DNA from 2 places in the Nonomuraea angiospora genome. Region 1 is predicted to be linked to the other one. Evidence: riboswitches for the same ligand, from Rfam matches in the RefSeq annotation. Region 1 holds a riboswitch; the other holds the start of a gene.
The links. Region 1 has a riboswitch for cobalamin ahead of cobN (cobaltochelatase subunit CobN). Riboswitches for the same ligand answer to the same signal wherever they lie in the genome.
Positions count from the first base shown of each region.

Region 2: linked by a shared signal. The riboswitch ahead of H4W80_RS18090 (ribonucleoside-diphosphate reductase subunit alpha) and the one ahead of cobN (cobaltochelatase subunit CobN) in region 1 are both predicted to bind cobalamin.

Region 1 covers NZ_JADBEK010000001.1:2,169,570-2,175,639, reverse strand. Annotated here, with positions in the region: partial or broken gene cobN (cobaltochelatase subunit CobN) at 1-1,975, opposite strand, end outside; cobalamin riboswitch at 2,012-2,207, opposite strand; gene H4W80_RS62565 (nitrite reductase) at 2,225-3,739, shown strand; gene H4W80_RS09840 (precorrin-8X methylmutase) at 3,736-4,356, shown strand; gene cobJ (precorrin-3B C(17)-methyltransferase) at 4,362-5,852, shown strand; gene H4W80_RS09830 (cobalt-precorrin-6A reductase) at 5,877-6,070, opposite strand, start outside.
Region 2 covers NZ_JADBEK010000001.1:4,005,551-4,011,620, reverse strand. Annotated here, with positions in the region: gene H4W80_RS18120 (ABC transporter ATP-binding protein) at 1-25, shown strand, start outside; gene H4W80_RS18115 (ABC transporter permease) at 15-761, shown strand; gene H4W80_RS18110 (hypothetical protein) at 842-1,117, shown strand; gene glmS (glutamine--fructose-6-phosphate transaminase (isomerizing)) at 1,131-2,951, shown strand; gene H4W80_RS18100 (SAM-dependent methyltransferase) at 3,010-3,780, shown strand; gene H4W80_RS18095 (Bug family tripartite tricarboxylate transporter substrate binding protein) at 3,856-4,803, shown strand; cobalamin riboswitch at 4,808-5,002, shown strand; gene H4W80_RS18090 (ribonucleoside-diphosphate reductase subunit alpha) at 5,128-6,070, shown strand, end outside.

The DNA.
Region 1 (6,070 bases):
AGGCCGTCGCGGATCTGCGCGTCCTTGACCTCGCAGAGCCAGCCGTCCACGTGCAGGATGAAGTCGTCGAACTCGCTGTCGTGCGGCCGGTCCGCCAGCCCCAGGTCGTGGTCGAGCCGGGCGGCCTGGATGAGCGTCCAGATCTGCGCCCGGATGGCGGGCAGCTTGGCCGGGTCCATGGCCGCGATCGTGGCGTGCTCGTCCAGCAGCTGCTCCAGCCGGGCGATGTCGCCGTACGTCTCCGCCCGCGCCATCGGCGGCACCAGGTGGTCCACCAGCACGGCGTGCGCCCGCCGCTTGGCCTGCGTGCCCTCGCCCGGGTCGTTCACCAGGAACGGGTAGACCAGCGGCAGGTCGCCGATGGCCGCGTCGGTGCCGCACGCGGCGGACATGCCCGCCGACTTGCCGGGCAGCCACTCCAGGTTGCCGTGCTTGCCCACGTGCACCATCGCGTGCGCGCCGAAGCCGGCCGACAACCAGCGGTAGGCGGCCAGGTAGTGGTGGCTGGGCGGCAGGTCGGGGTCGTGGTAGATGGCGATCGGGTTCTCGCCGAAGCCGCGCGGCGGCTGCACCATCACCACCACGTTCCCGGCCCGCAGCGCCGCCAGGACGATGTCACCCTCGTGCACGAACAGCTCTCCGGGCGGCGGCCCCCAGTGCCGCTCCATCTCCGTCCGCAGCTCCTCGGGCAGCGTGCGGTACCAGCGCTCGTAGGACGCGGCGGAGATGCGTACCGGATTGCCCGCCAGGTGCTCCTCGGTCAGCCAGTCCTGGTCCTGGCCGCCGGCGGCGATCAGCGCGTGGATGAGCGCGTCGCCGTCCTGCTCGGCCACGCCTGGGAAGCCCTCGCCCAGGTCGTAGCCGGCCTCGTCGAGCCTGGCCAGCAGCCTGACCGTGCTGGCCGGGGTGTCCAGGCCGACCGCGTTGCCCACCCGGGAGTGCTTGGTCGGGTACGCCGACAGCATCACGACCAGGCGGCGCTCGGCGGGCGGGGTGTGCCGGAGCAGCCCGTGCCGTACCGCGATGCCCGCCACCCGGGCGGCCCGCTCGGGGTCGGCGACGTAGACGGTCAGCCCCTCGGGGTCGATCTCCTTGAACGAGAACGGCACCGTGATGATCCGCCCGTCGAACTCCGGGATGGCACCTGCGAGGCGGCGTCCAGCGGCGAGAGCCCGTCGTCGTTCTCCTCCCACGCCCGCCTGCTGGTGGTCAGGCAGAGCCCCTGCAGGATCGGCACGTCGAGCGCCGCCAGCGCGCCCACGTCCCACGCCTCGTCGTCGCCGCCCGCGCTCGCCGTCGCGGGGCGCGAGCCGCCCGCCGCCAGCACGGTCACCACCAGCGCGTCGGCGGCGCGCAGCGTGTCGAGCAGCTCGGGTTCGGCGGTGCGCAGCGAGGAGCAGAACACCGGCAGCGCCTGCCCGCCCGCCTCCTCGACGGCCGCGCAGAGCGTCTCCACGAACGCGGTGTTGCCCGCCAGGTGGTGCGCCCGGTAGTAGAGCACCCCGACCACCGGCCCCCGCCCTGGTCGCGCGTCGCGCTCCAGCAGCCCCCAGGAGGGCGTGGCCTCCGGCGGCGCGAACCCGCGTCCGGTCAGCAGCACCGTGTCCGACAGGAACGCGTGCAGCTCGGCCAGGTTCGGCGGCCCGCCGTGGGCCAGATACGCGTGCGCCTCGGCGCAGACGCCGCCGCTGACCGTGGACAGCTCCATCAGCTCGGCGTCCGGCGCCTGCTCGCCGCCCAGCACCACCACCGGCAGGGGGCCGGCCAGCAGCGCGTCCAGGCCCTCCTCCCAGGCGCGGCGCCCGCCGAGCAGGCGCACCACGACCACGTCGACGCCCTCCAGCAGGGCGGGCAGATCCTCGGCCACCAGCCGGGCCGGGTTGCCCCACCGGTAGGCGGCACCGCTCGCGCGGGCGCTGAGCAGGTCGGTGTCGGAGGTCGAGAGCAGCAGGACGGTACGGCTGTCGCCAGGCACGGCGCAATCCTCCCTCGGGGTCCTCGCCCCGGTCGCGGGTGTCGCGGCGGCCGGAGTCTCCTGGCTCCCGGATCAGCGCTCACCCCGGCCTTCCCACCCGTCGCCGGGTAGTGGCCTGTGGTGGGGTTCGCTCCCCGGTCACAGTGGCGGGACCGCGCCGGATTCACACCGGCTTCCTCCCTAGCCATCGCCTGGAAGGAGCCTACGACAGGACCGACCCCCGCCAGAAGTGGCGTTACCATCCTGATCGTGTCCATAGCCGACTTTTCCGGACGTATGCGTCCCGACGCCTGTCCGGGGGCGCTACAGGTGCACGAGGCCGCCGACGGCCCGCTGGCCCGGGTCCGCCTGCCCGGCGGCGCGATCTCACCCGCCCGGCTGCGCGAGCTGGCCGCCTGCGCGGCCGGCCTCGGCTCGGACGTGATCGAGCTCACCTCCCGGGCGAACGTCCAGGTGCGCGGCCTGCGCTCACCCGCCGCCTTCGCCGAGCGGATCGCCGCCGCCGGCCTGCTGCCGTCGGAGGCCCACGAGCGCGTGCGCAACATCGTGGCCTCGCCGCTCGGCGGCCGCACGGGCCTCGGCCTGCTGGACCCGCAGCCCCTGGTGGAGGCGCTGGACCGGGCCCTGTGCGCGCGGCCCCGGCTGGCGGGGCTGCCGGGGCGGTTCCTGTTCGCGGTGGACGAGGGCAGCGGTGACATGCTCGCGCTGGGGGCCGACGTCACGTTCTTCGACGGGCGGGTGCTGCTGGCGGGGGTGGACGCCGGGCTCGCCGTGGGGGCGGACGCGGCGGCCGGACTCATGATCGCCGCCGCCGAGGCGTTCCTCGACGAACGGGCGGAAGGGGATGGGGGCGCGTGGCGGATCGCGGAGCTGCACAACGGCCCCGCCCGCATCGCCACCCGCCTCCACACCGCCACCACCCACGACCACACCGCTGCTCCCGCCCGCGCCACACACACGCCCCGCGATGCCGCGCTCGACGGTGTCGCGTCCGACTGCGCCCTCCCCGTCAATGCCACCGGCACCACCGACCGCGCCGCCGACGGCCGCTCCGGGCCCCACCCGCACGCCGGGCCGACCCCGGACGCCGAGGCGCCGCGCGCTCCGGGCGTCCGCGGCACGGTGCGGGCGCCGCGTGCCGGGCGGGTGGAGCAGCGGGACGGGCGGGTGGCGCTGGAGGTCGTGGTGCCGCTCGGACGGTTGTCCGCCGCTCAGGCGCGCGCCATCGCCGCAGCGGCCGAGACGAACGGCCCGGCCGGCACGAGTGACGCGCCCGATCCGGGAGGCGCCACCAGCGCGGCCGGTCCGGAGGACACCGCAGGCGTGCCTGGGCCGGGAAGCGTCACCATTGCGCCGGATCCGGGAGGCGCCACCGGTGCGGCCGGTCCGGAGGGCACCGCAAGCGTGCCTGGGCCGGGAGGAGGCACCGGCGTGCCCGTCCGGCTCACGCCGTGGCGGACCGTCGTACTGCTCGATCTGCCGCCCGCCGCCGCCGGCCGGGCGGCGCGGATGCTGGAGGCGGCCGGGCTGGTGACCGACCCGGCGTCGCCGTGGGCCGGGGTGAGCGCCTGCACCGGCCGTCCGGGCTGCGCGAAGTCCCTGGCCGACGTACAGGAGGACGCGCGGCGCTGGGTGGCGACCCTGGACGGCCCTCCGGCGACGCCCGTGCATTGGGCCGGTTGCGAGCGGCGCTGCGGGCTGCCGCGCGGCCGGGTCGTCCAGATGGTCGCCACCGGCGACGGATACCAGGAAAGGCATCAGTGAGCGACTACCTCCGCGACGGGGCCGAGATCTACCGGCGCTCGTTCGCGACCATCCGTGCCGAGACCGACCTCACCGGGATGCCGCCCGAGGTCGCGCAGGTGGCGGTGCGGATGATCCACGCGTGCGGCATGACCGACCTCGTGACCGACCTGGACTGGTCGCCCGCCGTGGTCGTCCGGGCGCGCGCGGCGCTGCGCCGGGGCGCGCCCGTGCTGTGCGACGCGCAGATGGTCGCCTCCGGCGTGACCAGGCGCCGGCTGCCCGCCGACAACGCCGTGGTCTGCACGCTGGGCGACCCCGGCGTTCCCGAGCTGGCCGAACGGCTCGGCACCACGCGCAGCGCCGCCGCGCTGGAGCTGTGGCGCGACCGCCTCGACGGCGCGGTGGTGGCGATCGGCAACGCGCCGACCGCGCTGTTCCGGCTGCTCGAACTGGTCGCCGAGGGCGCGGGCAGGCCCGCCGCCGTGCTCGGCATCCCGGTGGGGTTCATCGGCGCGGCCGAGTCCAAGCGGGCGCTGGCGGACAGCGACCTGGAATATCTGGTGGTGCACGGCCGCCGCGGCGGCAGTGCGATGACGGCGGCGGCGGTCAACGCCATCGCGAACGAGACGGAGTGATGGCGATGACGGGACGGCTGTACGGGGTCGGGCTCGGTCCCGGGGATCCCGAGCTGGTCACGGTCAAGACGGCCCGGCTGATCGGCGAGGCCGACGTGATCGCCTACCACGCCGCCAGGCACGGCCGCAGCATCGCCCGCTCGATCGCGCTGCCGTACATGAAGGAAGGGCAGATCGAGGAGCTGCTGCTCTACCCGCTGACCACGGAGACCACCGACCACCCCGGCGGCTACCAGGGCGCGCTGGACGACTTCTACGCCGACTGCGCCGAGCGCCTGGCCGCGCACCTGGACGCGGGCCGGACCGTGGTCGTGCTGTCCGAGGGCGACCCGCTGTTCTACGGCTCGTACATGCACATGCACAAGAGGCTCGCCCACCGCTACCCGACCGAGGTGGTGCCCGGCGTCACCTCCGTCAGCGCCGCCTCGGCCGTGCTGGGCCGGCCGCTGGTGGAACGGGACGAGGTGCTGACCGTGCTGCCCGGCACGCTGCCCGCCGGGGTGCTGGCGGACAGGCTGCGCGGCACCGACTCGGCGGCGGTGCTCAAGCTGGGCCGGACGTTCGAGAAGGTCCGCGACGCGCTGGCCGAGGCCGGGCGGCTGGACGACGCCTGGTACGTCGAGCGCGCCACCATGGGAGCCGAACGGGTCGCGCCGCTCAAGGACGTGGACGCCGACGGCGTGCCGTACTTCTCGCTGGCCCTGCTCGCCAGCCCCGCCGAGCGGACCTTCGTCCCCGAACCGTCCCCCACCGAGAGCAGGGCCGACGCCCAGGGCGAGGTGGTCGTGGTGGGCCTCGGGCCCGCCGGGCGGCCGTGGCTCACGCCCGAGGCGCAGGAGGCGCTGGCGGCGGCGACCGACCTCGTCGGGTACGGCCCGTACGTGGACCGGGTCGCCCCGAACCCGCGCCAGCGCCGCCACCGCACCGACAACCGCGTCGAGGCCGAGCGCGCCCGGCACGCGCTGGAGCTGGCCCGCGACGGCGCGCGCGTGGCCGTGGTGTCCTCCGGCGACCCGGGCGTGTTCGCCATGGCCAGCGCCGTGCTGGAGGCCGCGGCCGGCTTCCCGGACGTTCCGGTGCGGATCGTCCCCGGGCTGACCGCCGCCCAGGCCGTGGCCAGCCGGGTCGGCGCGCCGCTGGGCCACGACTACTGCGTGCTGTCGCTGTCGGACCTGCTCAAGCCGTGGGAGGTGGTGGCCGGCCGGCTGAGCGCCGCCGCGAAGGCGGACCTGGTGCTGGCGATCTACAACCCGGCCTCGCGCAGCCGTACGTGGCAGGTCGCCGCAGCCCGTGACCTGCTGCTGGAGCACCGCGACGCCGCCACCCCGGTGGTGATCGGGCGTGACGTCGGTGGCGAGCGGGAGAGCGTCACCGTCACCACGCTCGGCGAGCTCGACCCCGCGCAGGTGGACATGCGCTGCCTGCTCATCGTCGGTTCCTCGACGACCCGGGTCACCGAGCGCGGCGTCGTCTACACGCCGCGCCGCTACCCCTGAGCCCAGGCGGCCGCCTCCCCGCCGCTATCCCCGAGCCCAGGCGGCCGCCTCCGCGGCGGTCTCCACCAGCCGGACGCCGGCGGGCAGTGGCGGCCGGTCCACCATGATCACCGGCAGCCCGAGCTCGCGGGCCGCGACCAGCTTGGCGGTGGTCATCGGCCCGCCGCTGTCCTTGGTGACCAGCACGTCCAGCCGGTGCTCGCGGATGAGGGCGCGCT
Region 2 (6,070 bases), 1.8 Mb from region 1:
CGAGGAGCCCGCGGATGCCGCGTGAGACGTTGCACCGCATCGCCGTCCTGGCCGCGCACAACGTGCTGCTGCGCCGGCGCGACCCGGCCCACCTGGTCAGCTACCTGGTCATGCCCATGGTCCTCATGCTCGTCTTCAAGTCGATGCTGCGCGAGCCCGTCCAGGTCGTGACGGGCCTGCTGGTGATGTTCTCGGTGCTGTCGATGGCCGACGTGGCCATGGCCGGCCTCGCCGAACGCACCTGGCACACCTGGGACCGCCTCAGGGCCACCAGGGCCCGCGTCCCGGAGATCATGATCGGCAAGGCCCTGCCGGTGTTCGCCGTGCTGGTCCTCCAGCAGGTCGTGCTGCTCGCGTACGGGATGATCGCGGTGGGGCTGCGGCCGGCCGGGACGGCGTGGCCGCCGGCCCTGGCCCTGGCCGTGGCGGCGTGGTGCTTCGCGCTGCTCGGCGTCGGCACGGCCCTGGCCGGCGTGGTGCGCAGCCAGGGGGAGCTGAGCACGCTCTGCAACATCGCGGCGCTGTCGGTCAGCGCGCTGGGCGGTGCGCTGGTGCCGTACGCGATGATGCCCGCCTGGGCGCAGGCGATCGCGCCGGTCTCGCCCGGGTACTGGGCGACCACCATGCTCCAGGCCGCCGTCAGGGGTGACGTCGCGGGCACGGCCCGCCCCGCGGCCGTCCTCGTCGGGCTCGGTCTCGCCGCCGGAGCCTTCGCCTGGTGGCGCTTCGGCAAGGGCTGGGGCCGCGGTAGCTTGCTCTAGACAAGCGTTCGAGTTAATTCCTGCCCGATTTCGGGCAGGATGTTGAAGTGTCTCGTTCCAGATGCGTAATGTCCTCCTCTGTGTCCCCGGCACGACATCCCTACGAAGACCTCATCGTCCACCTCACCGAGACGAGCCCCCTGGGCCCGGGTGAGGCGGCGAAGGTGATCGCCGACGTGCTGTCGTACTTCTCCGAGCCCGTCGAGGAGTACGTCCGCCGCCGGCACGCCGAGCTGAAGACGGTCGGCCACACCAACGACGAGATCTTCCCCAGGATCGCCGCCGAATTACGCGGTCGCCGGGTCGCGGCACCGGAGCTGTCCCTGCGGCAGCTGCGCAGGATCGTCTACGGATGAAGAGGAGACCTCGATGTGCGGAATCGTGGCCTATGTCGGCCCACGGGACGCGGCGCCCATCCTGCTGGAGGGCCTGCAGCGTCTGGAGTACCGGGGGTACGACTCGGCCGGGGTCGTGGTGTCCAACCGGGGGCTCAAGCTGCGCAAGGTCAAGGGCCGCGTGGCGGACCTGGCCAAGGTCGTGCCGGCCAGGTTCAAGGGCACCCTGGGCATCGGGCACACCCGCTGGGCCACGCACGGCGTGCCGAGTGACGAGAACGCCCATCCCCACCTGTCCGCCGACGAGCGCATCGCGGTCGTGCACAACGGCATCATCGAGAACGCCGGCGAGCTGCGCGCGAAGCTGGAGGCCGACGGCGTGGTGTTCGCCTCCGAGACGGACACCGAGGTGCTCGCGCACCTGATCGCGCGCGCCGCCGACGAGAACGACTCCCTGGAGGAGGCGGTCAGGAAGACGCTCAAGAGCATCGTCGGCACGTACGGCATCGCGGTCATCGACCGCGAGCGCCCCGGCGAGGTGGTCGTGGCGCGCAACGGCAGCCCGATCGTGCTGGGCATCGGCGAGAAGGAGATGTTCGCCGCCTCCGACGTGGCCGCGCTCGTCCGCTACACCCGCCAGGTCGTGCACCTGGAGGACGGCGAGCTGGCCGTGCTCAAGGCCGACGGCTTCCACACCTTCGCCAGCGACGCCCGCGAGACCGCCAAGGAGCCGCTGACCGTCGACTGGGACGCCGGCCACTACGACACCGGCGGCTACGAGCACTACCTGCTCAAGGAGATCTCCGAGCAGCCAGAGACGATCACCCGTACGATGAGCGGCCGGCTCGACGAGCGCTTCCACGTGGCGCACCTGGGCGGGCTCAACATGGACGCCCGCGAGACGCGGGGCTTCCGCCGGGTGAAGATCATCGGCTGCGGTTCCGCGTACTACTCGGGGCAGATCGGGGCGCAGCTCATCGAGGAGCTGGCCCGCATCCCGTCCGACGCCGAGCCCGCCAGCGAGTTCCGCTACCGCAACCCGGTCGTCGACCCCGACACGCTCTACGTCGCCATCAGCCAGTCGGGCGAGACCTACGACACGCTCGCCGCCGTGCAGGAGCTCAAGCGCAAGGGCGGCCGCGTCATCGGCATCGTCAACGCGGTCGGCAGCGCCATCGCCCGCGAGGTGGACGGCGGCATCTACCTGCACGCGGGTCCCGAGGTCTCGGTGGCCTCGACCAAGGCGTTCACCTCGACGTCGCTGGCCTTCGCGCTGCTCGCGCTGCACCTGGGCCGGGTGCGCGACCTGTCGCCCGCCGACGGGCGGCGCATCGTCGACGGCCTGCGCAGGCTGCCGGGGCAGATCGAGGAGATCCTCACCCAGAGCGACAAGATCGCCGAGCTGGCGCAGAAGTACGCCAAGCACCCGAGCATGATGTTCGTGGGCCGCGTGCGCGGCTATCCGGTGGCCAGGGAGGGCGCGCAGAAGCTCAAGGAGATCTCGTACGTGCACGCCGAGGCGTACCCGGCCAGCGAGCTGAAGCACGGCCCGCTCGCGCTGATCGGCCCGGACATGCCCACAGTCGCCATCGTCCCCGATGACGAGCTGCTCGACAAGAACCTCACCACGCTGGGCGAGATCCGCGCCCGAGGCGGGCAGGTGCTCATGGTCGGCCACCGCGAGCCCGACGCCAAGCTGGCCGACGACGTGATCGTGATCCCCAAGAACGAGATCGAGCTGGACCCGATCCTGCTCACGATCCCGCTGCAGCTGCTGGCGTACTACGCGGCGGTGGCGCTGGGCCGGGATGTGGACAAGCCTCGCAATCTCGCCAAGAGCGTCACGGTTGAATAAACAGGCCAATTTGGCCTCAAACCTCGTTATCTCGCTGCGGACGACATAAATTCGATGCGTGCGGCAGTTCGACGCTGAGAGGCCCAATCTCGCACGCATGTACGACTACATGCTCGGCGGGAAGGACAACTTCGCGGTCGACCGCCTGGCCATCGATCAGCTCGCCGAGCTGATCCCGGCGGCGGTCCCGCTGGCCCGCGCAAACCGGGCCTTCCTCCAGCGTGCCGTGCGCTACGTGGCCGCCGCCGGGGTGAGGCAGTTCCTCGACCTGGGCAGCGGCCTGCCGACCCAGGGCAGCGCGCACGAGGTGGCGCCCGAGGCCCGGGTCGTCTACGTCGATCGTGATCCGGTCGTCGCCGCCCACGCCACGGCCCTGCTCGGACATTCGGGCAGGGCCGCGCTCGTAGAGGCGGACCTCCTGGACCTCGACACGGTGCTGGCGGGAGCGGGCGCGTTCCTGGACCTGCGCCGGCCGGTCGGGGTGCTGCTCGTGTCGATCCTGCACTTCCTGCCGGACTCGGCGCGGCCGCAGCAGGCCCTGGCGACCCTGCGCGAGCGGCTGGCGCCGGGCAGCTACCTGGTGATCACCCACGCCACCTCGATGGGCCGCCTGGAGGACGGGCAGCGCTACCGGGGCGCCTCCTCGGACGACCCGAGCGGCGGCACCGATCGCACGCCCGCCGAGATCCGCGCCTTCTTCGGCGATTTCCCGCTGGAGCCGCCGGGCCTGGTGCAGGCCGTCGACTGGCGTCCCGACCGGCCCAAGCTGGTGGGGGACTGGTCGCTGCCGTCGTCCCTGATGGCCGGGGTCGGCAAAAAGCCACTATAAGAGACATGTGTATCTCTGCGCATTGTGTCGATAACTTAGAGTAAGCGATGCTCGCGATGCTCGGGGGAGAGGCACATGCGCCGTCGGCGGTTGTTCGCATGGGGGCTGGGCCTGGCCGCGTGCGCGGCCGGCTGCGGGACCGAGCGCTTCACCGGGAGCGCGGCGGGCCTGCGCGCCCGGTTCTCGATCCACCCTCAGGGGCGTCGCTGGGAGCGCGTGGGGCAGGCGTTCGCCGGCGCGGCCCGGACGGCCGGATACGAGACCGGGGAGGGCGTCAGGATCACGGTGAGCGGGCTGCCCGCGCTGGCCGCCGCCGAGCTGAACAACGCCCAGACCCTCCTCGACACCGCGACCCCCCTGTCCAGGCTCACCGGCGAGGTCGAGGTCGTGGTGGTGCCCCACCGCTCGCCGTTCGGGGACTTCGAGGCGTTCGGCGCCCACCTGCTCGCCGGTCCGGGCCGGACGAAGCTGGCGGGCGGCCCCCAGGGCGAGCCCGACCACCTGCTGTTCGGCCTGATCGCCAGGGGGCTCGGCGCCGACACCCGCCTGCTCGACTACACCGCCTACCCCAGCAGCCAGGAGGCCGCCACCGCGCTGCTGTCCGGCAAGGCCGGGGCGGCCGCGGGGCCGCTGGCCGACTGGCGCGAGAGCATCAAGGCCGGCCAGGTCAAGGCGCTCGCGGTGTCCTCGGCCAGGCGGGTGTCCGGTCTCGACGTGCCGACGCTGCTGGAGTCCGGCGTACGGGTCGACTTCGCGGACTGGGCGGCGGCCTTCGGACCCGAGCGCATGCCGGACGAGAGCCGCGAATCGGCCATCCGCATGTGCGAGGACGTGACCGCCTCGGCCGACTGGGAGGCGGCCTGCCGGTCCGCGGGCTGGATCTCGATCCCGCTGAGCGGCGCCGACTTCAAGCAGTGGCTGGGCTCCGAGGTCGAGCGCACCCGCGCCGTCCTGCGGGATCTCGGTCTGCTCGGCACCACCAAGGCCACAACATGCTGGGGTAGTTGCGGGAACGGCCACTAGATGTAGGATCCTGCTCGTCGCTGGTTCGCCTCTCCGGAGGCGGAGCAAAAGGGAACCCGGTGTGATTCCGGGGCTGCCCCGCAGCGGTGAGCGGGAACGACCGCCGTCAAGTGCACTGGAGCGATCTGGGAAGCGACGGCCAGTAGGAGCGATGTGCGCGCCCGCGAGCCCGAAGACCTGCCAGCGGTGTGCCCGGGCCGCCCGCCCGGCACGAAGTGACCATGGCCTCGCGGGAGGGCCGGGGAGCGAAACGGCCGGGGGATGATCCCTGCCGCCGTGCTCTCGCGCGCCCTCACGGGGGACGAGCTCGCGAGGAGAGAGCACGTGACGCAGATCATCGAGGTCGATCGCCGTCTGGCCATCGAGGAGGCCGCCGCCCGGGTCATCGCCGACCCGGCCAACTCCCGGGTCGCCGCCCGGCTCCTGGCCGAGGAGATCGCCGACGAGGCCGCCGCGCACGGGGTGCGGACGTTCTCCGAGTCCATCGCCGCCACCCACGCGGCCGGGCTGATCCAGGACGGGCTGGCGGAGTTCGTCGCCGCGCACGCCGCCGAGCTGGACGCGCTGGTCCGCGCGGAGGCGGACGACCGGTTCGAGTATTTCGGGTTGCGCACCGTCTACGACCGCTACCTGCTGCGCCACCCCGAGACGCGGGCGGTGCTGGAGCGCCCGCAGCACTTCTTCCTCCGCGTGGCCTGCGGGCTGTCGGAGTCGGTGGCGGAGGCCGCCGAGCTCTACGCGCTCATGTCCACGCTGTCCTACCTGCCCAGCTCGCCCACGCTGTTCAACTCGGGCGCGCGCCGCCCGCAGCTGTCGTCGTGCTTCCTGCTCGACTCGCCGCGCGACGAGCTGGAGGCGATCTACGACCGGTACGGGCAGGTGGCCCGCCTGTCGAAGTACGCCGGAGGCATCGGCATCTCCTGGACCCGGGTGCGCTCGCGCGGCTCACTGATCCGGGGCACCAACGGCCACTCCAACGGCATCGTCCCGTGGCTGCGCACGCTCGACTCGTCCGTCGCGGCCGTCAACCAGGGCGGGCGGCGCAAGGGCGCGGCCTGCGTCTACCTGGAGACCTGGCACGCCGACATCGAGGAGTTCCTGGAGCTGCGCGACAACACCGGCGAGGACGCCCGCCGCACCCACAACCTGAACCTGGCCAACTGGGTGCCCGACGAGTTCATGCGCCGGGTGGAGGCGGACGAGGTCTGGTCGCTGTTCGACCCGAAGGAGGTGCCCGACCTCACCGACCTGTACGGTGACGCGTTCA